DNA from 3 places in the Paracidovorax avenae ATCC 19860 genome. Region 3 is predicted to be linked to each of the others. Evidence: predicted binding sites of a transcription regulator. Region 3 holds the regulator's gene; each other region holds the start of a gene.
What was found. Region 3 encodes LexA, which represses DNA repair genes until DNA is damaged. Its sites were predicted from a motif close to ACTGTATNNNNATACAGT; they were not measured.
Positions count from the first base shown of each region.

Region 1: the regulator LexA is predicted to act here: its motif matches at 4,368-4,385, upstream of ACAV_RS14720 (PA0069 family radical SAM protein).
Region 2: the regulator LexA is predicted to act here: its motif matches at 3,340-3,357, upstream of ACAV_RS06645 (DNA topoisomerase IV subunit B).

Region 1 is NC_015138.1:3,352,546-3,362,442, reverse strand. Features, by position in the region: gene ACAV_RS14740 (acyl-CoA dehydrogenase) at 1-1,181, shown strand, start outside; gene ACAV_RS14735 (NAD(P)H-dependent flavin oxidoreductase) at 1,253-2,209, shown strand; gene ACAV_RS14730 (acyltransferase family protein) at 2,370-3,554, shown strand; gene ACAV_RS25115 (hypothetical protein) at 3,658-4,272, opposite strand; gene ACAV_RS14720 (PA0069 family radical SAM protein) at 4,410-5,528, shown strand; gene ACAV_RS14715 (DMT family transporter) at 5,554-6,471, opposite strand; gene ACAV_RS25110 (hypothetical protein) at 6,680-7,843, opposite strand; gene ACAV_RS14705 (HAD-IA family hydrolase) at 7,983-8,681, shown strand; gene ACAV_RS14700 (amidohydrolase) at 8,678-9,859, shown strand.
Region 2 is NC_015138.1:1,496,535-1,506,431, forward strand. Features, by position in the region: gene bamC (NlpB/DapX family lipoprotein) at 1-216, opposite strand, end outside; gene dapA (4-hydroxy-tetrahydrodipicolinate synthase) at 240-1,136, opposite strand; gene ACAV_RS06635 (class I SAM-dependent methyltransferase) at 1,199-1,786, opposite strand; gene ACAV_RS24895 (hypothetical protein) at 1,848-2,012, opposite strand; gene ACAV_RS06640 (MFS transporter) at 2,027-3,265, opposite strand; gene ACAV_RS06645 (DNA topoisomerase IV subunit B) at 3,391-5,373, shown strand; gene ACAV_RS06650 (lytic transglycosylase domain-containing protein) at 5,377-6,222, shown strand; gene parC (DNA topoisomerase IV subunit A) at 6,284-8,641, shown strand; gene ACAV_RS06660 (methyl-accepting chemotaxis protein) at 8,844-9,897, shown strand, end outside.
Region 3 is NC_015138.1:2,980,429-2,990,325, forward strand. Features, by position in the region: gene ACAV_RS13080 (ExbD/TolR family protein) at 1-7, shown strand, start outside; gene lpxK (tetraacyldisaccharide 4'-kinase) at 13-1,053, shown strand; gene ACAV_RS13090 (Trm112 family protein) at 1,088-1,270, shown strand; gene kdsB (3-deoxy-manno-octulosonate cytidylyltransferase) at 1,267-2,058, shown strand; gene adk (adenylate kinase) at 2,213-2,869, shown strand; gene ACAV_RS13105 (asparaginase) at 2,959-3,945, opposite strand; gene lexA (transcriptional repressor LexA) at 4,051-4,725, shown strand; gene ACAV_RS13115 (hypothetical protein) at 5,163-5,393, shown strand; gene hrpA (ATP-dependent RNA helicase HrpA) at 5,436-9,599, opposite strand.

The DNA.
Region 1 (9,897 bases), 370 kb from region 3:
AGAACATCGTGCACCTGGTGCTGGCCCGCGTGGCAGGCGCACCGGAAGGCGTCAAGGGCATCAGCCTGTTCGTGGTGCCGAAGTTCCTGGTGAATGCCGATGGATCCCTGGGGGCGCGCAATGACGTGCAGTGCGTCTCCATCGAGCACAAGCTCGGCATCAAGGCCTCGCCCACGGCGGTGCTGCAGTTCGGCGACGGGGGCGGCGCGGTGGGCTACCTCGTCGGCGAGGAGAACCGCGGCCTGGAATACATGTTCATCATGATGAACGCGGCGCGCTACGCCGTCGGACTGCAGGGCATCGCGGTGGCCGAGCGCGCCTACCAGCAGGCCGTGCAGTACGCGCGCGACCGCGTGCAGAGCCGCCCCGTGGACGGCAGCCTGCCGGGCAGCGCGCCCATCATCCACCACCCCGACGTGCGGCGCATGCTCATGACCATGCGCGCGCTCACCGAGGGATGCCGTGCCATGGCCAGCGTGGCGGCCGCGGCATACGATGCCGCGCACCACCATCCCGACGCGGCGGCGCGCAAGGAAAACCAGGCGTTCTACGAATTCATGGTGCCGCTCGTGAAAGGCTACAGCACCGAGATGAGCCTGGAAGTGACGAGCCTGGGCGTGCAGGTGCACGGCGGCATGGGCTTCATCGAGGAGACGGGCGCGGCGCAGCACTACCGCGACGCACGCATCCTGCCCATCTACGAAGGCACCACGGCCATCCAGGCCAACGACCTCGTGGGCCGCAAGACGGCGCGCGACGGCGCGGCCACGGCGCTGGCCGTTGCGGCGCAGGCCCGCACGACGGCCGACGAACTGCGCGCGGCCGGCACGCCCGAAGCCCAGGCCGTCGCACGCCGCCTTGCCGAGGCCTGCGATGCCTTCGAGGAAGTGGCGCGTTTCATCGCGGGCAACACCAAATCCGACCCGAACGCCGCCTTCGCGGGCAGCGTGCCCTACCTCATGCTGGGCGGCAACCTCGTCGCCGGCTGGCAGCTGGGCCGCGCGCTACTCAAGGCGCAGTCGCTGCTCGCGGACGGGCAGGGCGATGCGGCCTTCCTGCAGGCCAAGGTGGCCACGGCGCGCTTCTACGCGGAACACATCCTGGTGCGCACGAAGGCCCAGCGCGACGCCATCGTGGAAGGCGCAGCCAGCGTGACCGCGCTCGCACCGGACGCCTTCTGAGCGGCCTCTTGCCACCACAGCAGCCAACGCCCTTCGCAGTCCAGTCCACAACAACATCCGGAGACTTCCCCATGCGCAGCACCCTGCCGCCCGTGTTCCAGAAACTTTCGCTGCCGGTCATCGGCTCGCCGCTCTTCATCATCAGCAATCCGAAGCTGGTGATCGCGCAGTGCCAGGCCGGCATCGTCGGCTCCATGCCGGCACTCAACGCCCGGCCCGCCGAACTGCTGGACGAATGGCTCGCCGAGATCACCGAGGCGCTCACGGCCTGGGACCGCGCCCATCCGGAGTCCCCTGCCGCGCCGTTCGCGATCAACCAGATCGTGCACAAGAGCAATGACCGGCTGGAGCACGACATGGAGGTCTGCGCCAAGTACAAGGTGCCGATCGTCATCACCAGCCTGGGCGCGCGCGAGGACGTGAACCAAGCCGTGCACGGCTGGGGCGGGGTGGTGATGCACGACATCATCAACAACAAGTTCGCCCGCAAGGCCATCGAAAAAGGCGCCGACGGCCTGATCGCCGTGGCGGCGGGCGCCGGCGGCCATGCAGGCATCAAGAGCCCGTTCGCGCTCATCCAGGAAATCCGCCAGTGGTTCGAGGGGCCGCTGGCGCTCTCGGGCTCGATCGCCTCGGGCGGAGCCATCCTGGCCGCGCAGGCCATGGGCGCCGACTTCGCCTATATCGGCTCGGCCTTCATCGCCACGCACGAGGCGCGCGCGCAGGAGGCCTACAAGCAGGCCATCGTCGACGGCAACTCCGACGACATCGTCTACAGCAACCTCTTCACGGGTGTGCATGGCAACTACCTCGCGCCCTCCATCCGTGCCGCGGGGCTCGATCCGGACCACCTGCCCGAATCGGATCCCAGCAAGATGAACTTCGGCGGCGATGCGAAGAAGGCCTGGAAGGACATCTGGGGCTGCGGGCAGGGCATCGGCGCGATTACCGAGGTGACGGGCGCCGCCGATCTGGTCGGGCGCCTGCGCCGCGAGTACGCCGCAGCCCGCGAACGCTTGGCACTCTGAACGGCTGCGGCGCTTTCCGCGCACCGGGGCGGTGCGGCCACCCGCGGACGGCCGTGCTGGGGCAAAATATCGCCCCCACGGACCCCACACAACACCAAGAACCGTTCTTCCGCGCCGCGCCACCCCTGTACGGGTGCGCCGCGATGTGCGCGCTTGCCGCATGCCGTCCTCACCGTCCCGCAACACCCTGATCGATTCGGTCAAGGGCATCGCCTGTGCCACGATCGTGGCGCACCACCTGGCCTTCTACGGGCCCATGTCCGAAGTGGCCCAGCCCTTGATGCCGGGTTTCATCGCCTGGCTGACAGATTACGGCCGCATGGCCGTGCAGGTTTTCCTGGTGCTGGGCGGCTACCTGGCGGCGGGGCGGCTGGCGGCGGCGGGAGGGCCACGCTGGAGCGGCACCGCGCCGGAGATCGGGCGGCGCTTCGTTCGCCTCGTGGTGCCGTATGCCGTGGCCCTGGTGCTGGCCGTGCTGGCCGCGGCGGCGGTGCGGCCCTGGCTGGACCATCCTTCCGTGCCGGCGGAGCCGAGCCTGCCGCAGCTGCTGGCCAACGCGCTGATGCTGCAGGATGTGGTGGGCGAGGAGGCGCTGTCTGCCGGCGTCTGGTATGTGGCGATCGACTTCCAGCTTTTCGTGTTCTCGGCGCTGCTGCTGGCCGCCGCGCGCCACGGCGCCCGCGTGCTGCCGGTGCGGGCCCGCGGTGCTGCCCAGCCGGCGGCACGGGTGGCCGTGGCCGCGGCCACGGCGCTCTCGCTCTGGGAGCTCAACCGCCATCCGTCACTCGATGCCTGGGCGGTGTATTTCTTCGGTGCCTATGGCCTGGGCATGATGGCGCGCTGGGCCGTGGCCGCACCGCGCGGCAGCCGCGCCGCTGCCGCATGGCTGGTGCTGATCGGCGTGTGGGGCGCGGTGGCGCTGGCGCTGGATTTCCGGGGGCGCATCGCGGTGGCATGGTGCGCGGCACTCGGGCTGGTGCTGCTGCTGCGCTGGCAGGAGGGCCGCGCGGCGCTGCAGCGAGCCGGCATGCCGGCGGCGCATCGGGCACAGTCCGCCTGGAGCGGCGGATTGGCACGGCTCGGCCGCATTTCCTATTCGGTCTTCCTGGTGCACTTTCCCGTGTGCCTGCTGGTGAACGCCGCAGTCACCAAGGCCTGGCCCGAGTCTGTCGCGCTCAACGCCCTGGGCATGGTCGCCGCGCTCGCGCTCTCCATCGCGGCGGGATGGCTTCTCTATGAGCGGGTGGAGCGGCAGGTGCCGTCGTGGACCATGGCGCTGCGCTGGCAGGCGGGCCTGGTGGGTGCCGGCCTGGTAGTGGCCCTGGCGGCAGGGCACCTGGGCTGAGAAGCACCGGGCACCGCAGCCCCCATGCCCGCCCGCAGTGGCGGCGGATGCCATCCGGGCACGGGCCGTATGGCGTGGCTGGGCTGCCAGGCGCTGGAGCCGGTCAGCGGGCCCGACCCGCAGGCTGGTGCGGGGGATCGAGGAGGCCATCTTCCGGCCCGCCCGGCAAGGCGCTGGCGGTTGCCGGTAGCGCGGGGGTGGATAGCACCGCCATCACCGGCAGGCCGTCTTCCATCGGCACCACGGCCAGCGCCGCGCGCTCGCGTACGCCGCGGCGCCAGTCGATGAACCATGCCATGAACGGCAGCAGCAGCATCGATCCCGGCACCGCCCAGATCAGCAGGTAGGGACTGACGGAGGAGGCCGAGCGCATCAGGCCGCGCAGGCGCTCCCGCTCCTCGGCGCTCCAGCGGCCCTGGCGGCGCTGACGCAGCAGCCACGCCACGGAGCCGCGCATGGTGGCCAGCTCCTGGCGGAAACGGCCTTGCTCGCGTCGGTTGCCCGCCAGGAAGGCGCAGAACCATTCGGGGGTCCAGTCGCCGCGCAGCCAGCGCCGGGTGGCCGCGCAGCCGGTCTCCGCCGCCACCGGGCGCATGCGGGCCGGCCCGGGTGCTGGTGCCGGCATGCCGTCGTGCGGCGATCCGGACGGCGGAAAGGCCTCCGGCAGGGGCGCCGGAACCTGGGGGTCCACTGCGGATGCGGCAGAAGGCGGGTTCATGAGGTGGGTGAACTGGTGATGCGGGGCAGGGAGCACCGGGATATCAGCACTGTGCCATGGCGTGAAATCTCTTGCTGCGCACAGTGTATCCGATGGCTGTATATTCATACAGTTTCCTGGTGCATCCGGAGTTGCCCATGACCGAAGTCCACATCCCCCTGCAGAGCATCAAGGGCCGCGGCACGGCGGCACGCACGCCGCACCGTTTCATGCGCGATGCCCGCGCCGCATTCGACGATGGCTGGGGCGGTCCCGCTGCGCAGGAGGGCGAAGACGGGGCGCCGCCTCCGCCCGCCACCCAGGTCATCCTGGAAACCGCGCGCAGTGCGATCTGCGCCAACGATTCGCCCGACATCTTTTTCGACCACTCCGTCAATCCCTACCGCGGCTGCGAGCACGGGTGCGTGTATTGCTACGCGCGGCCAACGCACAGCTACCTCAACCTGTCGCCCGGGCTGGATTTCGAGACCCGCATCATCGCCAAGCACAACATCGCGGAGGTGCTGCGCGACGAGCTCGCGCGCCCGGGCCACGTGCCGCACCTGCTCAACGTGGGCTCCGCCACCGACTGCTACCAGCCGGTGGAGCGCGACCTGGGTCTCACGCGGGCCGTCATCGAGGTACTGCGCGACGTGCGCCACCCGTTTTCGCTCATCACCAAGTCGAGCGGCGTGGAGCGCGACCTCGACCTGCTCGCGCCGCTCGCGCACGACCGCCTGGCCGCGACCTACGTGACGATCACCACGCTCGACCCCGTGCTGGCGCGCCGGCTGGAGCCGCGCGCCGCGGCCCCGCACCGCCGGCTGCGCACCATCCGCACCCTCGTGGAGGCGGGCATTCCGGTGGGCGTGAGCGTGGCGCCGCAGATCCCGTTCGTCACGGAGGACATGGAGCAGGTGCTGGAAGCCGCGCGCGATGCCGGCGCCACGTCGGCCTTCTACACCGCCATCCGCCTGCCGTGGGAACTGGACGGCCTGATGCGCGAGTGGCTGGAACTGCACTATCCGCAGCGCGCCGAGCGCGTGATGGCGCGCATCCAGGACCTGCACGGCCTGGACGCCGAAGCGCGCGCGGCCGGCCGTACCTATGACAGCCGCTTCGGCTCCCGCATGAAAGGCAAGGGCCTGTGGGCCGACCTGCTGCGCCAGCGGTTTATGGCCGCGTGCCGGCGGCTGGGGCTGAACCGTGAGCGCATCGAACTGGACATGGCGCAGTACCGGCCGGGGTTGGCGCGGGGGCAGGGGAGCCTGTTCTGAATTGCCGGGCGCAAGTCTCCAGGTATCAAGCGCTGCCTCGGGCTTTTCCCGAAGTGCGCCCGGGCAGCGCCATCGCCGCAACCCCCGCCACCACGCATCCCACGCCGATCCACGCCGTAGGCTGCAGCCTTTCCCCGAGAAACACCACGCCGATCCCCACGCCGATGGGCACGCGCAGATAGGCCTGTGCCGTGGTGCCCACGCTGCCCAGGGTGCGCAGCAGGCGAAAGTAGAGGGCCAGGGCGAGCGCGGTCGAGAGCACCGAGAGGGCGAGCAGGGCCAGCAGGGATGCTGGGCTGGGGGCGATGGTCCACGGGCGTTCGCAGAGCAGGCTCAACGGCAGCAGGACGGCCGCGCCGCACAGCAGCGATCCGGCGGCAGGCAGCACCGGGTCCATGCCGCTGAACCGCCGCCCGAAAAGCGATGCCGCCCCATAGCACGCCGAGGCCGCCACGATGGCGAGCTGGGCCCAGGTGCCGTGCCCGAGGCCCTGCCAGGCCTCGATGCCGACGATGCAGCAGGTGCCCAGCAGGCCGCAGGCCACGCCCATCCATCGGCGTGCCGTGGCGGCTTGATGGCGGCGCGCGAGCGCGGCGAGCAGCACGGCGAAAAGGGGCGAGGTGGCGTCGAGCACCGTCGCCAGCCCTGCGTCCACCGTCTGCTCGGCCCAGGCGATCAAGGTGAATGGCACGACGCTATTGAGAGCGGCCTGCAGCAGGAACGCCGTCCAGGTCTTTCCATCCCGCGGCAGGTGCAGGCCGCGCCAGAGGGCGATGCCGAGCAGCAGCAGGCCTGCGATGAGGGTACGGGCCGCGATCAGGGTGACAGGCGGAATGCTTTCGACGCCGATGCGGATGAAGGTGTAGGACGCGCCCCAGCAGGTGGAGAGCGCGAGCAGCACGGCCAGTTCACGGACGATGGGGACAGGTGGGCTGGATGGCATGGCGTTTTTTCCGGTGGCCGCTGGTGCGGGACACCGGGAAGTCTCCTGCCGGGTCGGGAGCGGATGTTTCGTGCTGGAGCGAAGGGTTGCTTCCTGCACCGGAGCAGCGGAGCGGCTCCACCGGGTTCGCGGCGATCTGGCCATGCCGCGCGAGGCATGCCGCTGCGGTCGGTTGGCGTCCGCGTATCTTGTGCAGCATGCACGGGCGTCAGTCCCGCTTCTCCTGCATTTGGAGCCGTGCCAGCAGGGCATCCCTGGGCGGCATGGGTTCCGCCAGCCAGCGATCGAGCATGATGCCGTGGCCGGACGCCGGACTCGCGGCAGTCCGGACATCGGAGGCCGGGCGAGGGGCGTGATCCTCTGCCTCCGTGCCCGTATCCGTCGGGTTTCCAGTCTCTGGCAGCGATGCCAACGCATCATGGTAGGAAGCCGTACTGGCCAGGGACGGCGGCGGTGCTTCCGGGCGGAGGCTGGCGGGCGACCGGGAGGTCCGCGCGTCCTCGTATTCCGTGGACGGTGCGAGTGAATGCCAGTCTGTGGGGCTGCTGGCCCCCGATCCGTCCATGGGCGTGCGCGTAGCCGGGGAGTGCACGTGGTTGGGCGATGCCATCGGCCGCAAACGAGGGTATCCCGAGGGAGGTACTGCGGGTTTCGGGTTCTCTTCCCGGAGACGCTGGCGGCGCTCTTGCGCGTCCTCCACCTTTTCCCGCCGCAGCGCTTCCCGGAGCGTCATGCCTTCGGGAGGCTCCATCTCCTTCGCAGGGTGCTCGCGGATGGCTGCCAGGGACGGAGGGCGCGCCTCCTGCCTGCCAACGTGTCCTCTCGACCACGGGTTCATGGTGTCGGAGCGCCCTGGCCGCGGGCCGGCGTCTTCCATCTCGTGGGTTTCCCCGGAAATCCATCCATCGTCCCTCAGGCCCTTCAACAGGTTCTCGATGCCTTCGTCGCTGAGGTCCATCGCGGCATCGTCTGGAAAATCGTGGAAGCCTCCTCCGGCATGCGGGCTCGATGTGCCGGGGCGGCCTGCATCCCTCGGCATTTCCGGCAAGGCATTGCGCGGCGGCAGGCCCGATGCGGATCCCTGGGCATGGCGGGCCGAAATCGGCACCGATGGCGTGGTCTGCCTGCTGCTCCGGTGCGAGGAGTTGCCCGCGCCCGGCGTCGAGGCTTCCGGTACAGCCCCGGAAGGGGAGTGTTTGCGCGACGCCGTGCCGCTGTGGAGCCAGGCAAGGAGTTTGGTCATGGTGGTGGGCCGCGGTGGTGCGTGGAAGGGATTTCCATGCTGCGACAGACCGGCAGGCATCTTCGTGTGCCAGCGAAGTGCGGTGCGGCGGGGCGAAGAGATTCGCCTCCGCAGGGTGCGCGGATCCATGGAACCGCGGATGCAAGAAGAATCTGCGGCCACTGCCGTGAAAACGCAATTCGCTGCGGTTGCAAAGCCGGTTTCGGCCGCGCGGAGACGGCAGAAATTCCTAAGCTCGATGCCATCCCCCTTTCCAGGAGTTCGACCCATGGCCTTGCGTGATTTCAAAGTGCTCACTTTCGACGTTGTCGGTACCCTCATCGATTTCGAGGGGGGCATGCTGGCCTACCTGCGCGAGGCCGTGCCGGGTTCGCCCGTGTCCGACGAGGCGTTCCTCGCGGCCTACCGCACGGCCAGGAAGAGCGGCGATACCGATGCGTATCCCGATGACCTCGTGCGTTGCTGGCATGCGATCGCACCGCCACTGGGCCTGCCCGACAGCGACGCGCTCGCGCAGGGCTTTCGCGATTCCGTGCCGCGCTGGCCGGCGTTCCCCGACGCGCCCGAGGCACTGCAGCGCCTGCGCCGGCATTTCAAGCTGGTGACGATGACCAATGCGCAGGCCTGGGCGCTGGCGCATTTCGACCGCACGCTGGGCGCACCGTTCGACCTGCTGCTGTCCGCCGACGATGCCCTGTGCGAGAAGCCCGATGCACGCTATTTCGCCTATGCGCGCGGCCGCTACGAGGGCGCCTGGGGTTTCCGGCAGGCGGACAACCTGCATGTGGCGCAGAGCCAGTACCACGACATCGGCATCGCGCGGCAACTGGGCATCCGCAACTGCTGGATCGAGCGGCGCCACGGCATGAAGGATTCCGGCGGCACCATCGAGTCCGAGCACACCGTGCCGGATTACCACTTCCATACGCTGGCGCAACTGGCCGACGCGGTGGAGGCCGGGCAATGAGCCTGCAGGACGTCGCCCGGCCCGTTGCCGACCTGCTGCCCGACCTGGTCGCGCTGCGCCGCGACCTGCATGCCCACCCGGAACTGGCCTACCAAGAGCGCCGCACGGCCGGCATCGTGGCGCAGTCGCTGCGGCTGCTGGGCCTGGAGGTGCACGAGGGCATCGGCGGCACCGGGGTGGTGGGCACGCTGCGGACGGGCTCCGGGCCGCGCAGCGTGGGCCTGCGTGCCGACATGGATGCGTTGCCGATGGTGGAGCTGGGGCGCTCGGCATACGCGAGCCGCCATGCGGGCGCCCACCACGGCTGCGGGCATGACGGGCACACGAGCATGCTGATCGGCGCGGCGCGGCAGCTGGCGCGCGCGGGCGGGCTGGACGGCACGGTGCATTTCATCTTCCAGCCCGCGGAGGAGGGGCAGGGCGGCGCGCGCCGCATGATCGAGGACGGCCTGTTCGAGCGCTTTCCGTGCGACAGCGTCTATGCGCTGCACAACTGGCCCGACCTGCCCCTGGGCGCGGCGCGCACGCGGCCCGGCCCCATCATGGCGGCGGCCGACCGCTTCGACATCGCCGTGCGCGGCCGCGGCGGCCATGCGGCGCAGCCCCACCACACGCCCGACGCGATCCTGGCGGCGAGCCAGCTCGTCGCCCAGCTCAACACCATCGTGTCGCGGCGCATCGACCCCGGTGAATCGGCCGTGCTGTCCGTCACGCGCATCGAGGGTGGCCAGAGCCACAACGTGCTGCCCGCCGAGGTGCGCATCACGGGCACCGTGCGCAGCTTCGACCCCGAGGCGCAGGACCGGATCGAGGCGGCGTTGCGTGCCGCCTGCCAGGGCATCGCGCTGGCGAGCGGTACCACGGTGGAGGTCCATTACCTGCGCTACTACCCGGCCACCATCAACACGGGCCCCGAGGCCGCGCTGGCGCTGGAGGCGGCGGCTGCCATCGGGCTGGATGCCGAGGTGGCCCCGCGGGCGGCGTTCACCTCGGAGGATTTCGCGTTCATGCTGCAGCGCAGGCCGGGGGCGTATCTCTGGCTGGGGCAGGGGCGGGCGGATCCGGGGCCGGAGGGGGAGAGGCCTTTGCACCATCCTTGCTATGACTTCAATGATGAGGTGCTGGGGGTGGGGGTGCGGTGGTTTTGTGAGGTGGCGGGGCGGGCGTTGGTGGGGTGATTTGCTTCCGGGGGGCGGGATGTGCGCCCGGCGGCGCA
Region 2 (9,897 bases), 1.5 Mb from region 3:
CGCCTGGCCGGCCTCGAAGGCCGCGGCCGACACCACGCCGCCCGCCACCGTGTAGCGCGAATCGCGCGACAGCTGCGTCAGGTCGGGCGGCACTTCGAGCGTCGAGCCCTTGGTGGCGCTCTTGTAGTCGATCTTGTCGTTGTCCAGGATGGACGTGGAGCAGGCGGACAAGGCCATGGCAAGGCCCAGGAGGCCCAGGCGGTTGATAGCGTTCACGCAAAAATCCTTTGAGGGGAGTCTCAGAGCAGGCCGGCGGAGCGCAGCGCGGCTTCCACCACGGATTCGCTGCCTTGGGAAAGGGGTGTCATGGGCAGGCGCATCGCGCCGCCGCACAGGCCCATGCGCTGCATGGCCCACTTCACGGGGATGGGGTTGGCCTCGACGAAGAGCTGCTTGTGGACCGGCAGCAGCCGGAACTGGATCTCCATGGCCCGGCGCACGTCGCCGGCCAGGGCGGCCACGCAGAGTTCGTGCATCAGGCGGGGCGCCACGTTGGCGGTGACGCTGATGTTGCCCTGGCCGCCGCAGAGCATGAGGGCCACGGCGGTGGGGTCGTCGCCCGAATAGACGGCGAAGCCTTCGGGCACCTCGCGGATGAGCCACTGCGCGCGCTCGATGTTGCCGGTGGCTTCCTTGATGCCGATGATGCCAGGCACCTGGGCCAGGCGCAGCACCGTGTCGTGCTGCATATCGGCGACGGAGCGGCCGGGCACGTTGTAGAGGATGGTGGGCAGGTCGCCCACGGCCTCGGCGATCGCCTTGAAGTGCAGGTACTGGCCTTCCTGCGTGGGCTTGTTGTAGTAGGGCACGACCTGCAGCTGCGTGTCGGCGCCCACCTTCTTGGCGAAGCGGGCGAGCTCGATGGCCTCGGCCGTGGAGTTGGCGCCGCAGCCGGCCATGATGGGCACGCGCTTTGCGGCCTGTTCGACGGCCACGCGGATGATCTCGCAGTGCTCCTCGACATTCACGGTGGGCGATTCGCCGGTGGTGCCCACCACGCCGATGCAGTCGGTGCCTTCTGCGACATGCCAGTCGATCAGCTTGCGCAGGGTGGGGTAGTCCACGCTGCCGTCCTCGTGCATGGGGGTGACGAGGGCGACGATGCTGCCGGTGAGGGTGGCGCTGGAAGAGGTCATGTCCACGAAGGAAAACGGTAAAAGAGCATTCTAACGAGTGTGTAACCGGCCCGGCCGGGGGGTTAACCGGAGGCGGGAGGCACGAGGGGGTGGCGGGGTGGTCCGTCGCCGGGTGCCTCCCGGACGGCCGCGAGGCGCTGCACGAACCGCTCCGGAGACGGCAGGAAGCCGTCCTCGTAGGCGATCACCCTCAGACCGGGGAAGGCCGCCAGCAGTTCCCCGGGCTCGAGCAGAAATTCCGGGCGCGACGGCCGTCCCACGGTCCCGTTGCCGCGCGCGAAGGTTTCGTACAGCAGGACGCCGCCGGGCGCGACGCTGGCCGCGAGGGCGGGCAGCAGGGGGCGCCAGAGGTAGTGGGTCACCACCACGCCATCGAAGCGGCGCCCGGTGAAGGGCCAGGGGCCCTGTTCGATGTCCGCATGGACGAGTTCTCCCAGCTGCGCCAGGGGTGCGATCGCCTCGGCGGACCGGTCCACGCCGGTCACGGCATGGCCGCGCGCATGGAACCAGCGCAGGTGCCGGCCGCTGCCGCAGGCCACGTCCAGCACGTGGCCGTGCAGCGGCACCAGGTGGGCCCAGCGCGTGATCCACCCGGACGGCGCGTCCTGGCCGTGCAGCGCGGCATGGGGTGGCGGGCCTGGTCTGTGCATCGCGGGGGTGGCGAGGGAGGGGCGTGGGAGGGGCCGCGGGCGGACGCGCCGCGGCAGGAGTTCAGAAACAGGACCAGACCTGGTCCGCCATCATTACCACGAAACCGGGCTCTGCATAGAGAGCGAAGGCGGCGGACAGCGCCACGGCGGCCGCGATGGTCCAGGGCAGCCACCGCTTCCAGCCGGGGCGCCGGGAGTTGGGGGTGGACAAAGGGGTGGACGCCATGCGCATGCCGCGCCTCAGGCGGTGGCGCCTGGCCGGGCCGGCGCGCGCGCGATCGGCGATTCGCGCACCGGCAGGTTGATGAGGCCCGCCGCTAGCCCCAAGGCGATGGCGAGGTACCAGACCACGTCGTAGCTGCCCGTGCGGTCGTAGAGGTAGCCCCCCAGCCAGACACCCAGGAAGCTGCCGATCTGGTGGCTGAAGAACACGAACCCTCCCAGCATCGAGAGGTGCTGCACGCCGAAGATCTGCGCCACCGTGGCGTTGGTGGGCGGCACGGTGGACAGCCACAGGAACCCGATCACCGCCGAGAACATATAGACCGAGACGGGGGTGAGCGGCGCGAGCAGGAACACGGTGATCGCCACCGCGCGGGCGAAATAGATGAAGGCCAGGATGTGCCGGCGCGCCATGCGCTGGCCCAGGGTGCCGGCGATGTAGGTGCCGAAGACGTTGAAGAGGCCGATCAGGGCCAGCGCGTAGCTCGCCACCTGGGGTGAGAGGCCGTGGTCCTTGAGGTAGCTGGGCATGTGCACGCCGATGAACACCACCTGGAAGCCGCAGACGAAGTACCCGGCCGTGAGCAGCAGGAAGCTGGGGTAGCGCAGCGCTTCGGACAGGGCCTCGCCCACGGTCTGGCTGCGCGGCGCGGCGGGAGCGCCTGCGGCGCGGCGGCCGAAGCCCGGCTCGCGCAGTCCGAAGGCCAGCGGCACGATGAGCAGCACCATGGCCGAGAGGGCGAGCAGCGATTCCTGCCAGCCCAGGCGGGCGATCAGCTGGCCCTCCACGGGCACCATCAGGAACTGGCCGAACGAGCCGGCGGCCGCGGCCACGCCCATGGCCCAGGATCGCTTCTCGGGCGCGATCTGGCGGCCCAGCACGCCGTAGATCACGGCGTAGGTGGTGCCCGCCTGGGCCGCGCCGATCAGCACGCCGGCCGTGAGGGCGAACAGCAGGGGCGTGGGCGACAGCGCCATGCCGGCCAGCCCGAGGGCGTAGAGCACCGCCCCCGCGATCAGCACGCGGAAGGCCCCGAAGCGGTCGGCCGCCATGCCCGCGAAGATGCCGAACAGGCCCCAGGCGAGGTTCTGCACGGCGAGCGCGAGCGCGAATGTCTGGCGGGTCCAGCCCATGTCCTGCGTGATGGGCTGCAGCCACAGGCCGAAGCCGTGGCGGATGCCCATGGAGAGCGTGACGACGGCCGCGCCGCAGGCCAGGACCTGCACCATGGAGAGCTTCGGGGTTTCGGGGGACATCCGCCCGAATGTAGCCAAAAGCGTCTGCCGGCGCTTGCCGAAGGATGCGGGTTAACCCGTGCGGCAGGCGGGTGGCTGTCTTTCCATCCAGTGCCGCCGGGCAGCCCGCACTACAATCCGCGCCCATGGCAGCCAAACCCTCCTCCGTTTCGCCCAGCGACTATTCCGAAGGTTCGATCCGCGTGCTCAAGGGCCTGGAGCCCGTGAAGCAGCGGCCGGGCATGTACACGCGCACGGACAACCCGCTGCACATCATCCAGGAAGTGCTCGACAACGCGGCCGACGAGGCCCTGGCCGGGCACGGCAAGCGCATCAAGGTCACCCTGTTCGCCGACGGCTCCGTCGGCATCGAGGACGACGGGCGCGGCATCCCGTTCGGCCTGCACCCCGAGGAAAAGGCCCCGGTGATCGAACTGGTCTTCACGCGCCTGCATGCGGGCGGCAAGTTCGACAAGGGCAAGGGCGGTGCCTACAGCTTCTCGGGCGGCCTGCACGGCGTGGGCGTCTCGGTCACCAATGCCCTGGCGCTGCGGCTGGAGGCCACGACGCACCGCGACGGGCAGATCGCACGCCTCGTGTTCGAGGGCGGCGACGTCACCGAGCCGCTGACGGCACGGCCCCTGGCCGCGGGCGAACGCCGCCAGGGCACGACGGTGCGCGTCTGGCCGGACGGCAAGTATTTCGAATCGACCGCGCTGCCGATGAACGAGCTGGTCCACCTGCTGCGCAGCAAGGCCGTGCTGATGCCGGGCGTGACCGTGTCGCTGGTCAACGAGAAGACGAAGGAGACGCAGACCTGGCAATACAAGGGCGGCCTGCGCGACTACCTGGGCCAGAGCCTGTCGGCCGACCCGGTGATCCCGCTCTTCGAGGGCGAGGGCTATGCCGACCGGCACAACGAGAGCTTCGCCGAAGGTGAGGGCGCCGCATGGTGCGTGGGCTTCACCGACGAGGGCGCGCCCGTGCGCGAGAGCTACGTCAACCTGATTCCCACCAGCGCGGGCGGCACGCACGACGCGGGCCTGCGCGACGGGCTGTTCCAGGCGGTGAAGAGCTTCATCGAGCTGCACTCGCTGCTGCCCAAGGGCGTGAAGCTGCTGCCCGAGGATGTGTTCGCGCGCGCCTCGTACGTGCTCTCGGCCAAGGTGCTGGATCCGCAGTTCCAGGGCCAGGTGAAGGAAAAACTCAATTCGCGCGATGCCGTCCGGCTGGTGTCGAGCTACGTGCGGCCCGCGCTCGAGCTGTGGCTGCACCAGCACGTGGACTATGGCAAGAAGCTCGCCGAGCTGGCCATCAAGGCCGCGCAGACGCGCCAGAAGGCCGGCCAGAAGGTCGAGAAGAAGAAGGGCTCCGGCGTGGCCGTGCTGCCCGGCAAGCTCACCGACTGCGAGAGCCGCGACCTGTCGCACAACGAGGTGTTCCTGGTGGAGGGAGACTCCGCCGGCGGCAGTGCCAAGATGGGCCGCGACAAGGAGTGCCAGGCCGTGCTGCCGCTGCGCGGCAAGGTGCTCAACACCTGGGAGGTGGACCGCGACCGGCTGTTCGCCAACACCGAGATCCACGACATCTCCGTGGCGCTGGGGGTGGATCCGCACGGCCCGAACGACACGCCGGACCTCTCCGGCCTGCGCTACGGCAAGGTCTGCATCCTGTCGGATGCCGATGTCGATGGATCCCACATCCAGGTGCTGCTGCTCACGCTGTTCTTCCGCCACTTCCCCAAGCTGATCGAGACCGGCCACATCTACGTGGCGCGCCCGCCGCTCTACCGGGTGGACGTGCCGGCGCGCGGCAAGAAGCCGGCCTCCAAGGTCTATGCACTGGACGACGGCGAGCTGGAGGCGATCCTCGACAAGTGCGCCAAGGACGGCGTGGCACGCGAGAAGTGCCAGATCAGCCGCTTCAAGGGGCTGGGCGAGATGAACGCCGAGCAGCTCTGGGAGACCACGCTCAACCCCGACACCCGCCGCCTGCTGCCCGTGCAACTGGGCGACCTGGGCTTCGCCGAGACCGAAGGCCTCATCACCAAGCTCATGGGCAAGGGCGAGGCGGCCGCGCGGCGCGAGCTGATGGAACTGCACGGCGACGCCGTGGAAGTGGACATCTGAGCCATGGCGGCGCAACGCTCCGGTGGTGATGCCGTGGCGGCATGGCTGCGGCGGCAGGCGGCTGCCGGCGCGCGCGCGGCCGCGCTGGCCCTGGCGCTCTGGCTGCCGGTGCAATCCGCCCATGCGGACCTCTGGGCCTACGTGGACGAGCGCGGCGTGACGCATTTCGCGGCCGAGCGCATCGACGAGCGCTACAGCCTGTTCTTCCGCGGCGACGTGTTCGATTCCACGAAGGACGGGCGCTCCACGGGCACGGGCCTCGTCCCGCCCGGCGTGGCGCCGGGGGCCACGCCGGAGAGTGCGCGGCGCCTGGCCTATTTCGACATCGCGCCCGAGGTCAAGCGCGTGAAGCATTTCCTGCGCGCCTCGGCGAACCGCCACGGGCTGGACTACGAACTGCTGCAGGCCGTGATCGCGACCGAATCGGGGTTCGATCCGCAGGCGGTGTCGCCGCGCGGCGCGGTGGGGCTCATGCAGGTGATGCCGGCCACGGCCGAACGCTTCGGCGTGGCGCGCGAGGCGAAGCGTTCGGTGGAACAGAAGCTCACCGACCCGGGCACGAACATCGCGGCCGGCACGCGCTACCTGCGGCACCTGATCGATCTTTTCGAGGGCCGGCTCGACCTGGCCCTGGCAGCCTACAACGCGGGCGAGGGGGCCGTGCAGCGCGCCGGCCGCCGCATTCCGGCCTACCGCGAGACACAGAACTACGTGAAGAGCGTGCTGGGGCTCTACGCCCTGCTCAAGCCCGCGGCGGCGGCCCCGGTGCCCGTGGCTACCGGCCGCGGCGCCGCGGCAGGCCGGGTGCGCATGGAACTGGCAGCACCCGTGGCCCAGGACGCGCCCTGACCTTTCGAACGACACCGCGGCGCACCGCCTGCCGCGTTCCTCTTTCCATCCTTCCCGACGCATGAGCGACAACGACCAACCCACCCTCGACTTCTCCCAGCCCGAGTCCGGCGATCACCTGGGCCTGGCCAGCTACGCGCAGCGAGCCTACCTGGAGTACGCGCTCTCCGTGGTGAAGGGCCGCGCGCTGCCGGACGTGTGCGACGGCATGAAACCGGTGCAGCGCCGCATCCTCTTCGCGATGGAGCGCATGGGCCTGGCCTATGGCGGGCCCACCCGCAACGTGCCGGCCAAGCCCGTGAAGAGCGCCCGGGTGGTCGGCGACGTGCTGGGCCGCTTCCATCCGCACGGCGACCAGTCGGCCTACGACGCGCTGGTGCGGCTGGCGCAGGATTTCAGCCAGCGCTATCCGCTCATCGACGGCCAGGGCAACTTCGGCAGCCGCGATGGCGACGGCGCCGCGGCCATGCGCTACACCGAGGCGCGGCTGACGCGCATCGCCAGCCTGCTGCTCGACGAGATCGACCAGGGCACGGTGGGTTTCGTGCCCAACTACGACGGCTCCACCGAGGAGCCGCGCCAGCTGCCCGCGCGGCTGCCGTTCGCGCTGCTCAACGGCGCGAGCGGCATCGCCGTGGGCCTGGCCACCGAGATCCCGAGCCACAACCTGCGCGAGATCGCCGACGCCTGCGTGGCGCTGGTGAAGAACCCGAAGCTCGCCGACGAGGAACTCGCCGCGATGGTGCCGGGCCCGGACTATCCTGGCGGCGGCCAGATCATCAGCAGCCCCGGCGACATCCAGGATGCCTACCGCACGGGGCGCGGCAGCCTCAAGGTGCGCGCGCGCTGGAAGATCGAGGACCTGGCGCGCGGCCAGTGGCAGATGGTGGTGACCGAGCTGCCGCCCGGCGTGTCCGCGCAGAAGGTGCTGGAAGAAATCGAGGAACTCACCAACCCCAAGGTGAAGGCCGGCAAGAAGGCGCTTTCGCAGGAGCAGACGCAGCTCAAGGCCACGGTGCTGGGCGTGCTGGACGTGGTACGCGACGAGTCGAGCAAGGACGCGCCCGTACGCATCGTGTTCGAGCCCAAGACGGGCAAGGTGCCGCAGCAGGAGCTGATCACCACGCTGCTGGCGCACACCAGCCTGGAAACCTCCGCGCCCATCAACCTGACCATGGTGGGCCTGGACGGCAAGCCCGTGCAGAAGTCGCTGCGGCGCATGCTGGAGGAATGGATCGCCTTCCGCCAGCAGACCATCACCCGGCGCAGCCAGCACCGCCTCGCCAAGGTGCTGGACCGCATCCACATCCTCGAGGGGCGGCAGACCGTGCTGCTCAACATCGACGAGGTGATCGCGATCATCCGCACGGCCGACGAGCCCAAGGCGGCGCTGATCGAGCGCTTCCGCCTGTCGGACCGGCAGGCCGAGGACATCCTGGAAATCCGGCTGCGCCAGCTCGCGCGGCTGGAAGCGATCAAGATCGAGCAGGAACTCAAGGAACTGCGCGAAGAGCAGGGCAAGCTCGAGGACATCCTCGCCAACCCCGCATCGCTGCGCCGCCTGATGGTCAAGGAAATCGAGGCGGACGCGAAGCAGTTCGCGGACGCGCGCCGCACGCTCATCCAGGCCGACAAGCGCGCCACGGCCGAGGTGAAGGTGGTCGACGAGCCCGTGACGGTGGTCGTCTCGCAGAAGGGCTGGGTGCGTGCGCGCCAGGGCCACGGCCACGATGCCGGCACCTTCGCCTTCAAGTCCGGCGACGCGCTCTATGGCACCTTCGAGTGCCGCACCGTCGATACGCTCATCGCCTTCGGCAGCAACGGCCGCGTGTATTCCGTGGCCGTCTCGCAATTGCCCGGCGCGCGCGGCGATGGCCAGCCCATCACCACGCTGATCGAGCTGGAGGCCGGCACGCAGCCGGTGCACTATTTCGCGGGCCCCGCGAACGCGGCGCTGCTGCTCGCGGGTTCGGGCGGCTACGGCTTCATCGCCGCCGTGGAGCACATGACCGCGCGCAACCGCGGCGGCAAGGCCTTCGTCTCGCTGGGCGAGGGCGAGCAGCTCTGCCGGCCGTCGCACGCGGCGTTCACCAGCGGCAGCCAGGCGCTCGTTCCCGCGACCCATGTGTGCTGCGCCTCGGCGGGCGGGCGCATCCTGACGTTCGAGATCACCGAGCTCAAGCAGATGGCCAACGGCGGCCGCGGCCTGATGCTCATCGACCTCGAGCCCAAGGACACGCTGGCAGGCGCGGCGGCCTACACGCGCAGCGTGCGCATCGCGGGCGTGGGCCGCGGCGGCAAGGAGCGCGACGAGACACTGGAAATCCGCAGCCTGAACAATGCGCGCTTCCCACGCGGGCGCAAGGGCAAGGCGGCGGACCTGGGCTTCAAGCCGAACGCCGTGCTGCGCGTCGAGTAAAGCCTCGCGAACACCGCTTTTCCGGAGGGCCGCCAGGGCATGGCGGCCCTTTTTTGTTGCGCCGCCGCATCGCGGCAGGAATATGGTGTTAATGCGAGTGGTGTTTCTGCTTGTATCAATGCACTATCTGCCCGCACGGCCACCGGAGGCGGCGGCTGCGGGGCCGTGCGTTGCCTTGATGCGCGCCAGGAGCACCCTTACCGTGAAAGATCTGAAAATATCCACCCGCCTCGCGCTGGGATTCGCGCTCATCCTGCTCGTCATGTTCCTCATGAACATGCTGGGCCTGACCAATATGGGGGAGATGGTCCGCTCCGTGAAGGGCGTCGGATCGGAAGCCCTCTTCAAGGAGCGCCTGATCAGCGACTGGGCACGCAACATCCACACGAGCGTGCAGCGGACCAAGGCCGTGGCGTTGAGTGCGGATTCGGCACTCAGCGAGAGGTTCGCGGAAGAGGCGGCCGCCTCTTCGCGCCAGTCGGGTGACATGCTCAAGCGCATCGATGCGCTGGCGCAGACCGACCAGGAAAAGGCTCTGATGGCCGACATCCAGAAAACGCGCGTGGCCTATCTCGCGTCCCGCGATGCCCTCTACAAGGCCAAGCGCGAGGGGCGGCTGGACGAGGCGCAGCGCCTGTTCACGCAGGAGTTCCAGCCCCTGACCGTGCAGTACCTCAAGAGCGTGCAGCAACTCCTGGACCTGCAGCGCGCGAACATCGATGCGGCCCTGGGGAAGGTGGAATCCGGCTACGCGGAGACCCGCATCGCCGTGGCGATCGCCACCGTGCTGGCCCTGATCCTGGGCGCGGGCCTGGGCTGGTGGATCACGCGCGGCATCACGCGCCCGCTCGGCGAGGCGGTGCGTGTCGCGCGCGCCGTGGCGGACAACGACCTCACCAGCCATATCACCACGGGCGGGCGCGACGAGACCGGGCAGATGCTGGATGCCCTGCGCCAGATGAACGACAACCTCGCCCAGGTCACGGGCCGCGTGCGCCAGGGGGCCGACAGCATCGCCGTTGCCGCGCGCGAAATCGATGCGGGCAACCAGGACCTTTCGGCGCGCACCGAGCGGCAGGCGAGCGCCCTGCAGCAGACGGCCGCCTCCATCGAACAACTCACCAGCGCCGTGCGGCAGAACGCCGACAGCGCCCGGCAGGCCAACCAGCTCGCGGCCCATGCCTCGCAGGTGGCGGGCGAGGGCGGGCAGGTGGTGGCCGGCGTGGTGCAGACCATGGGTGCCATCGATGCTTCCT
Region 3 (9,897 bases):
CCGCTGACCCGCATGGCGCAGCCACGCCGCCGCGGGCTGCCGGTGCCGGACGCGACGCCGGGGATCCAGCGGGCCTGGCGCCACCGCGGCGCGGTCGCCTGGCTGCTGTCGCCCGTCTCCCTGCTCTACGGCGCCCTGGCCGGCATGCGCCGGTTGCTGTATGAGCGGGGCGTCCTGCGGGCAGAGCGCATGCCTGTTCCCGTGGTCGTGGTGGGCAACGTGGTGGCCGGCGGCGCCGGCAAGACACCCGTGACCCAGGCTGTCGTGCACGCGCTGCGGCAGCGCGGCTGGCATCCGGGCGTGGTCTCCCGTGGTTACGGGCGCAGCACTTCCGACTGCCGTGAGGTGCGGGCGGACAGCAGCGCCTCCGAGTCCGGCGACGAACCCCTGCTGCTCGCGCGCTCCACCGGCGTGCCGGTGTTCGTCGCGCCGCGCCGTGCACAGGCAGCCCGCGCCCTGCTGGAACGGCATCCGGAGACCGACGTACTCGTCTGCGACGACGGCCTGCAGCACTGGGCGCTGGCGCGGGATGTGGAACTGTGCGTGTTCAGCGAGGAAGGCGTCGGCAATGGCTGGCTGCTGCCCGCGGGCCCGCTGCGCGAGCGCTGGCCGCGGCCCGTGGATGCCGTGCTGCATGCCGGAGCTGTGCCCGAGGGCGCCGAGCGCGCGCCCATGGGGGTTTTCGCCCTGCACAGATCGCTTGCCGCCCATGCTGTGGACGCCTCCGGACGCGCCACGCCACTGTCGCACCTGCGCGGCGTGCCGGTACACGCCGTGGCGGCGATCGCCCGGCCCGCCGCCTTCTTCGCCATGCTGCGCGCCCAAGGATTGGTCCTGCAGGAGGCCACCGCCCTGCCCGACCATGCCGACTTCTCGGGTTGGCATCCGGACACGCCGCCCGGCGTGCCGCTGGTCTGCACCGAGAAAGACGCGGCGAAGCTCTGGCGCACGCACCCGCAGGCGCTGGCGGTGCCGCTGGTGGTGGACATCGCGCCGGCCTTCTTCGACCGGCTGCACGCACGGCTGCAGGCGCTGCGCCAGCCCTCGCTATGATCGGGCTCCATTTTCCGAACCTATCCGCTACGCCATGGATCCCAAACTGCTCGAACTGCTGGTCTGCCCGGTCACCAAGGGTCCGCTGACCTACGACCGCGAGCGCGACGAACTGGTGTCGCGCAGCGCACGGCTCGCCTACCCGGTGCGCGACGGCATTCCGGTGCTCCTGGAGACCGAGGCCCGCACGCTGACCGACGCGGAGCTGGAGGCGTGAGCGGCCCGGCCGCATCCGCTGGCTTCACCGTCCTGATTCCCGCCCGGCTGGCATCGACCCGCCTGCCCGACAAGCCGCTGGCGGACATCGGCGGCGTCCCGATGGTCGTGCGGGTGGCGCGGCAGGCCGCCCGCAGCGCGGCCGCCCGCGTGGTCGTGGCAGCCGACCATCCCCGCATCCTGGAGGCCTGCGCGGCGCATGGCGTGCAGGCCGTCGCGACGCGCGCGGACCATCCCAGCGGCAGCGACCGGCTGGCCGAGGCCTGCGTGCAGCTCGGGCTGGCCGACGATGATGTGGTGGTGAACGTGCAGGGGGACGAGCCGCTGATCGCACCGGCCCTCATCGATGCGGTCGCGGCCCTGCTGCCGGCCCGCCCCGAAGCGGACATGGGCACGGCCGCGCATGCCATCCATTCGGTGGAGGACTTCGCCAACCCCAACGTGGTGAAAGTGGTGCTCGACGCCCGCGGCCTCGCGCACTATTTCAGCCGGGCACCGATTCCGCACGCGCGTGGCCATGCGGACACGGCCTGGTGGCGAGGCGGGCACGCAGGCGTGCCTGCAGGTTGCGCGCCGCTGCGCCACATCGGCATCTACAGCTACCGGGCAGCGTTCGTGCGGGCGTTTTCCGCCCTGGCGCCGGCCCCCACGGAAGCCCTGGAAGCGCTGGAGCAGTTGCGTGCACTGTGGCACGGGCACCGCATCGCCGTGCATGTGGCGGACACCGCACCGGGGCCGGGCGTGGACACGCCGGAAGACCTCGAACGGGTGCGTTCGCTGTTGGGCTGAAAGCGCGGGCCCGGTGCCGTCACGATGGTGTCGCGGCTGTCAGGCAGACGGAAGGACCCGCATGCTATCCTTGCCCGCGATTGAAGCGCCAACCCGGGCCTACGGCAAGCCCGGGCTTCCGGCGCTGGCTGATTTCAACACTTAGAGGACCTCCATGAGACTGATTCTTTTGGGCGCGCCCGGCGCCGGGAAGGGCACGCAAGCCGCGTTCATCTGCCAGAAATACGGCATTCCGCAGATCTCCACCGGCGACATGCTGCGCGCTGCCGTGAAGGCCGGCACGCCGCTGGGACAGCAGGCCAAGGCCGTCATGGATGCCGGCAAGCTGGTGAGCGACGACCTCATCATCAATCTCGTGAAGGACCGCATCGCCCAGCCGGACTGTGCCAAGGGCTTCCTGTTCGACGGCTTTCCGCGCACCATTCCGCAGGCCGATGCCATGAAGGCCGCAGGCGTCAAGCTCGACTACGTGCTGGAGATCGACGTGCCGTTCGATGCCATCATCGAGCGCATGAGCGGCCGCCGCTCGCACCCGGCCAGCGGCCGCACCTACCACGTGAAGTTCAATCCGCCCAAGGTGGAAGGCAAGGACGACGTCACCGGCGAGGACCTGATCCAGCGCGAGGACGACAAGGAAGACACGGTGAAGAAGCGCCTGGAGGTGTACAGCGCGCAGACGCGCCCGCTTGTGGAGTACTACTCCACCTGGGCGAAGAACGACCCGGCCAATGCGCCCAAGTACCGCGCCATCAGCGGCACCGGCACGGTGGAGGAAATCACCCAGCGCGCGCTGGCCGCCCTGGCGGACTGAGTTCCTGGCGCAGGGCCGGCACCCGGCCGGCCCGTGACCGACGCCGCCCCCGGGCGGCGTTTTCGTTTCCGGATCGAATCGCTGGCGTCTTATGCCTGGAGCTTCGCCAGCCGCTCCAGCAGCAACTCCACCCGCGCCTTCACCACGCTCAGCCCCTGCGTGGCAGGCAGTGTGTCGCCCGGACGGGGCAGCAACTGGCCCAGGGGGCACCGCGTGGCCACCCTGACGGCCACGCCGGCGGCCTGCGCCCGCTCCAGGGCTGCCTGCAGCTGGTGGTGCAGCGTGCCGTTGCCGGTAGCGGCCACGGCCAGGCCGTGCACTCCGTCGGCCACCAGCAGATCCACCATGCGTCCGCTCGCGCCCGCATGCGACACCACGACCTCGACGCGCGGCCACTCCGCTCCGTTGCGCAGCGCCTCCAGCGCGGCGCGAGCCTCGGCCGATGATTCCGATGATTCCGCCGTGGGCCAGCCGGCGGCGAGCCGCACGCGGCCCTCTTCCACCCAGCCCAGGGGCCCCGCTTCGCCGGACGCGAAGGCGTTCAGCCGGTAAGGATGTACCTTCTGCACCCGCTGCGCCCCGTGCAATTCACCGGCGGCCACGGCCACCACCCCGCGCACACCCGGCGTGGCGGCCACGGCGACGGCGTCGAGCAGGTTCTGCGGGCCATCGGGCGCCAGTGCGGTGGCAGGGCGCATCGCCGAGACAAGCACCACGGGCTTGTCCCGCGCGCCCGCGAGCATGCGGTGGAGAAACCATGCGGTTTCTTCGAGGGTATCGGTGCCGTGCGTGACCACCACGGCGCGCACGCCGGGATCCGCCAATGCGGCCTCGCAGCGCAGGGCCAGGGCTCGCCATACGGCGCCGTCCATGTCCTTGCTGTCGATCTGCGCGACCTGCTCCGCTTCCAGCCGCGCGCCGCCGGCAGCGCGCGCCAGGCCGGGCACCGCTGCCAGCAACTGGTCGATGCCGACCTGCGCGGCGGTGTAGCCGATGTTGTCTTCCGCGCTCCCCGCCGTGCCGGCGATGGTTCCACCGGTGCCCAGCACCAGGATTTTTCCTGCAAACACTTGCATTGCCTTTGAAAACTGTTTAAAAATACAGTGACTGGATCGATCCACAGGTGATTCGATCCACCCAGCGCCCGTCCGGCGCGATCTTCCTTCACTGGAGTGCCCCGCATGCTCGACAGCCCCAAGCTCACCGCCCGCCAGCAGCAGATCCTGGATCTCATCCAGACCGCCATTGCACGCACCGGCGCGCCCCCCACCCGGGCGGAAATCGCCGCGGAGTTCGGCTTCAAGTCCGCCAACGCGGCCGAAGAACACCTGCAGGCACTGGCACGCAAGGGCGTCATCGAGCTGGTGAGCGGCACGTCGCGCGGCATCCGGCTGCGCGGCGAGGCCGTGCGGTCCATCAATGCGGCCCGCGGCACCCAGTTCCACCTGCCCATTCCCGGCATCTCGCAGCTCATGCTGCCGCTCATCGGCCGCGTCGCTGCAGGCTCACCGATTCTCGCCGAGGAACACGTGGACCAGACCTACAGCGTGGAAGGCAGCCTCTTCCAGCACAAGCCCGACTACCTGCTCAAGGTCCGGGGCATGTCCATGCGCGATGCCGGCATCATGGATGGCGACCTGCTCGCCGTGCAGTCCACGCGCGAGGCGCGCAATGGCCAGATCATCGTCGCCCGCCTGGGTGACGAAGTCACCGTCAAGCGGCTGCGGCGCACCGCGGGTGCCATCGAGCTGCTGCCCGAGAACCCCGACTATCCCATCATCACCGTGCAGCCCGGCGAATCGTTCGAGATCGAAGGGCTGGCCGTGGGCCTCATCCGCAACACCATGCTGATGTAGCCGGCTGCGGGCCGCCCGGCGCATGGCGCCGGAGCATGGTTCGCGCCCTGGTTCCCCGTTTGGCGTTGCCCAGGTGGCGGGCGTCTGGCTTTCCGCTTCGCGTGGATGGTCAACCCTGCGGCATCGCCCTGCCTGTCTAAAGCCAATCCTGCCAGTGTTCAACCCATTCTGACCGCTGGAGTTTTTCCATGGCAAAGGCTTTGCTCGATCTCACCACCCTCTCGTCCTGCCTGCAGCCGCTGCACGGCCTCGTCCGCTGGCTGCGGGGTACCTCCTCGGGGAATTTATCTGGCCGATCCGCCGCATGGTCGCGATGGCCGGACTGCCCGGCGCACAGTCGCGGGGCGTCCGACACGTCCACCGCCAGCCACCGCCCATCCGACGGCCCGCCTGTCGCCACGGCCCATGGCAGAGCAGAGGCCAGCACTGCAACATCCATGGCACTGCCCGCGGATTCCTCGACCGCGGTGCTGGCGGCCACCATGGAGCGCCCCGCGCGCTCCCCGGCCGGCAGCCAGCGCACCTGCGCGGCGCGGGCGCCAGGCGCCGTGCGCGTGGTGCAGCGCCGGCAGGCAGGTACGCCGGAGCGATTCGTGATCTCCGGCCGGATGGCCGATGTGCGGGCAGAACTGGAGCGCTGGGCCGCTGCAGAAGCCGTGCTGCAATGACCTGCAACGGCTGCCCCCGGCCGTGGTCCGCCGCCTGCGGCCTCAGCTGTTGATCTGCGCCCAGAGTTTGTCCAGGCGCTTCACGCTCACGGGCTGCGGCGTGCGAAGCTCCTGTGCGAAGAAGCTCACCCGCAGTTCCTCCAGCAACCAGCGGAATTCCTGCATGCGCGCATCCACCTGCCCCTTGCGCTCGGCCACGAGCCGCCAGTAGCGCTGCTCCTGGGGGCGCAGTTCCGCGAGCCGCGTGGCGTCGCGTGCAGCATCGGCTCGCACCTTGTCCAGGCGCAGGGTGATGGCCTTCAGATAGCGCGGGAAGTGCGCGAGCTGCGACCAGGGCGCCACCGCCAGGAAGTTCTTCGGCATGAGCCGTTGCAGTTGCTGCTGCGCATCCTGCGTGGCCTCGGGCGCGCCTTTCGTGTCCTTGATCTTGCGTGCCGCCGCAGCGTATTCGAGCAGGATCGCACCGGCCAGGCGCGCGACTTCATTGGCAATCAGCGTGAGCCGGCCGCGGCCCTCCTGCACGCGGCGCTGGAAGTCGGCCTCGGTCGTGGGCAGGGGATCGACCAGGAAGGCGCGGTCCAGCGCCACATCGATGACCTGTGCGCGCAGCTCTTCCTGCGTACCCAGCGGCATGTAGGCGACCGCCATCTTTTGCAGGTCCGGAATGTTCTTTTCCAGGTACTTGAGCGCGTCCTTGATCTGCAGCGCGAACAGGCGGCGCAGGCCCGCGCGGTGGCGCGCCGCGGCCACGCCGGGTTCGTCGAACACTTCGATGGTCACGGCATCGCCGCCATCGATGAGTGCCGGGAAGCCGATCAGCGTCTGTCCGCCCTTGCGGATCTCCATGAGTTCGGGCAGCTCGCCGAAGGTCCAGGCCGTGTAGCGCTGGCCCGCCGGCACGGCTGCCGGGGCGGGAGCGGCCGCCGGACCGCCGCTGGGCGGTTTGCCGGCGGCGGAAGCCGCACGGCTGTCCGCAGGCCTGCCCTGCGCGCCACCCTTGCCGGGTCGCGCAGCCGGGGCCGTTTCCGCAGGCGACGCGTCGCCCCCGGTCTCCGGCGCGGAACCTGCGAGCTTGAGCCCCGCCAAAGCCTGGAACGCGCCCCGGGCCTTGGCCCCCCATTCGGCCTTGAGCGCACCCAGGTTGCGCCCCTGGCCGAGCTGCCGGCCGTCTTCGTGGACCACGCGAAAGTTCATGAACAGGTGCGGACTGAGCATGTCGAGCTTGAAGTCGGCCCGCTTCACGTCCAGCGAGGTCTCGTCACGCACCTGCTTGAGCAGCACGTCCACCAGGCTGCCCTGCCCGAAGCGCTCGGGCGTGCCGAGCAGTTCGGCCAGGCGCGCGGCATTGTCCGGCAGGGGCACGAAACGGCTGCGCGGGCGCTGCGGCAGGCTCTTGAGCAGCGCCTGGATCTTGTCCTTGAGCATACCCGGCACCAGCCATTCGCAGCGCTCTTCGCTGACCTGGTTGAGCACGAAGAGCGGCACCGTGACGGTGACGCCGTCACGCGGGTCGCCGGGCTCGTGCAGGTAGGTGGCCGCGCAATCCACCCCGCCCAGCCGGACCATGCGCGGGAAGGCGCTGGTGGTGATGCCGGCAGCCTCGTGGCGCATCAGTTCGTCGCGCGTGAGCTTGAGCAGGTCCGGTTTCGCGCGGCTGGCCTCGCGGTACCAGGATTCGAAATCGGCGCCAGTGCAGATGTCGGCAGGCACCTGCTGGTCGTAGAAGGCGTAGATGAGCTCCTCGTCCACCAGCACGTCCTGCCGGCGCGACTTGTGCTCCAGTTCCTCCACCTTGGCGATCAGCTTGCGGTTGGCCGGCAGGAACGGCAGGCGCCGCTCCCAGTCCTGGGGCCACTGGTCGCCGACCAGCGCTTCGCGCAGGAAGATTTCGCGCGCAGTGCGCGGGTCCACCTTGCCGAAGTTCACGCGCCGGTTGTTGTAGATGACGATGCCATAGAGGGTGGCGCGCTCCAGCGCCGTCACCTGCGCTGACTTGCGTTCCCAGTGCGGGTCCAGCATCTGCTTCTTGAGCAGGTGGCCGCCCATTTCCTCGATCCACTGCGGCTCGATGGCCGCGATGCCGCGCCCGAACAGGCGCGTGGTCTCGACCAGTTCCGCCGCCACGATCCAGCGCCCGGGCTTCTTCGACAGGTGCGCCCCGGGATGCTTGTAGAACTTGATGCCGCGCGCGCCAAGGTACCAGTCCTCTTCCTCGCTCTTCACGCCGATGTTGCCGAGCAGTCCGGCGAGCATGGACCGGTGGATCTGTTCGTAGCTGGCCGGCTGGATGTTCAGGCGCCAGCGGTGCTCGGTGACCACCGTGAGCAATTGCGTGTGGATGTCGCGCCACTCGCGCAGCCGCCGCACGCTGATGAAGTTCTGGCGCAGCAGCGATTCGTATTGCCGGTTGCTGAGTTTGTGGGTAGGCGTGGGGACCGGCACGGACGCCGCAGCGGCCGTTGCGGGTGCGGCCGCGTCGGCACTGCCGCGCGCCTGGCGCTGCGCCACCGGCAGCACGGCCTGCGAGGGCGCGCCCTTGCGCGCGGCATCGCGCTGCGCCCGAGCGGACGGCAGGCTCGGCGCGCCGCCACGGGCTTCGTTGATCCACTTCCAGAGCTTGAGGTAGCCGCTGAATTCGCTCTTCTCGTCGTCGAATTTGGCGTGCGCCTGGTCGGCCTGCTGCTGGGCCTCGAGCGGCCGGTCGCGCACGTCCTGCACCGACAGGGCCGAGGCGATCACCAGCACCTCATCCAGCGCCTGGCGGTCGCGCGCCTCCAGGATCATGCGGCCGACGCGCGGATCGAGCGGCAGGCGCGAGAGCTCCACGCCCATGGGTGTGAGTTCGTTGGCATCGTCCACCGCGCCCAGTTCGGCCAGCAGCTGGTAGCCGTCTGCGATGGCCCGGCCCGAGGGGGCCTCGATGAACGGGAACTGCGCCACATCCCCCAGGTGCAGCGACTTCATGCGCAGGATCACGCCCGCCAGCGAGGAGCGCAAGATTTCCGGGTCGGTGAAGCGCGGCCGGCCGTTGAAGTCGGGTTCGTCGTAGAGCCGGATGCAGATGCCGTTGGCGATCCGGCCGCAACGGCCCGCCCGCTGGTTGGCCGCCGCCTGGCTCACGGGCTCGATCAGCAACTGCTCGACCTTGCTGCGGAAGCTGTAGCGCTTCACGCGCGCGGTGCCGGCGTCGATCACGTAGCGGATGCCCGGCACCGTGAGCGAGGTTTCGGCCACGTTGGTGGCCAGCACGATGCGGCGGCCGGTGTGGCCTTCGAAGATCCGATCCTGCTCGGCCTGCGAGAGGCGCGCGAACAGCGGCAGCACCTCGGCGCCGCGCATAACCGGCTGGTGGGCCAGGTGCTTGCGCAGGTGGTCGGCAGCTTCGCGGATCTCGCGCTCGCCGGGCAGGAAGACAAGGATGTCGCCCGCCGCGTTGCCGGCCCAGAGTTCGTCCACGCCATCGGCGATGGCTTCGTTCAGGCCATAGTCGCGGCTGTCCTCGAAGGGCCGGTACCGCTGCTCCACAGGGAACGTGCGGCCGGACACGTAGATGACGGGTGCGGGCCCCTTGGCCGACTCGAAATGCTTCGCGAACCGCTCTGCATCGATGGTGGCCGAGGTGACCACGATCTTCAGGTCGGGCCGGCGCGGCAGGATCTGGCGCAGGTAGCCGAGCAGGAAGTCGATGTTCAGGCTGCGTTCGTGCGCCTCGTCGATGATGATGGTGTCGTAGGCGGTCAGCAGCGGGTCGGTCTGCGTTTCCGCCAGCAGGATGCCGTCCGTCATCAGTTTGACGGAGGCATCGCGCGACAGGCGGTCCTGGAAGCGCACCTTGTAGCCCACGACGTCGCCCAGCGGCGTCTGCAGCTCTTCGGCGATGCGCTTGGCGACGCTGCTCGCCGCGATCCGCCGCGGCTGCGTGTGGCCGATCAGGCGGCCCTTCTCACCCGGTTTGGCATTGCATTTGCCGCGGCCGAGCGCCAGCGCGATCTTGGGCAGCTGCGTGGTCTTGCCCGAGCCGGTCTCGCCGCAGACGATGATGACCTGGTGCGCCTGCATGGCGGCCATGATCTCTTCGCGCTTGCCCGATACCGGCAGGCCGGGCGGGAAGTCGATGCGCAGCGGTGCTGCCTGGGCCTCACGGCGTGGCGGTGCGGACGGGGCGGGCTGGGGGGTGGGGGATTTCGGGGGCGCGGAACCTGTCATAGAGACCCGCATTATCCGAACGATCCGTTGGCGTGGTGCAACGCAGGCCATCCCGCAGCCTTGCGCGCACGCGGCGGTACCGGGGAAAATCCGCCGCGTCGCCTGCGCCGGCCTGCCCTGGCCCGCCTTCGACCTGCATCCGCCCCATTTCGCCGCGGCAACGAGCAACCTTGCCGCGGCACCCCACAGGACAGGAGCTTTCCCCCATGACCCTTTCGTTCCACCGCATCGACTGACCACGGTTCCCCACGCCCCGGCTGGACCGTGTGTTCCGTTTCACACACCGTCCGGCACGAGG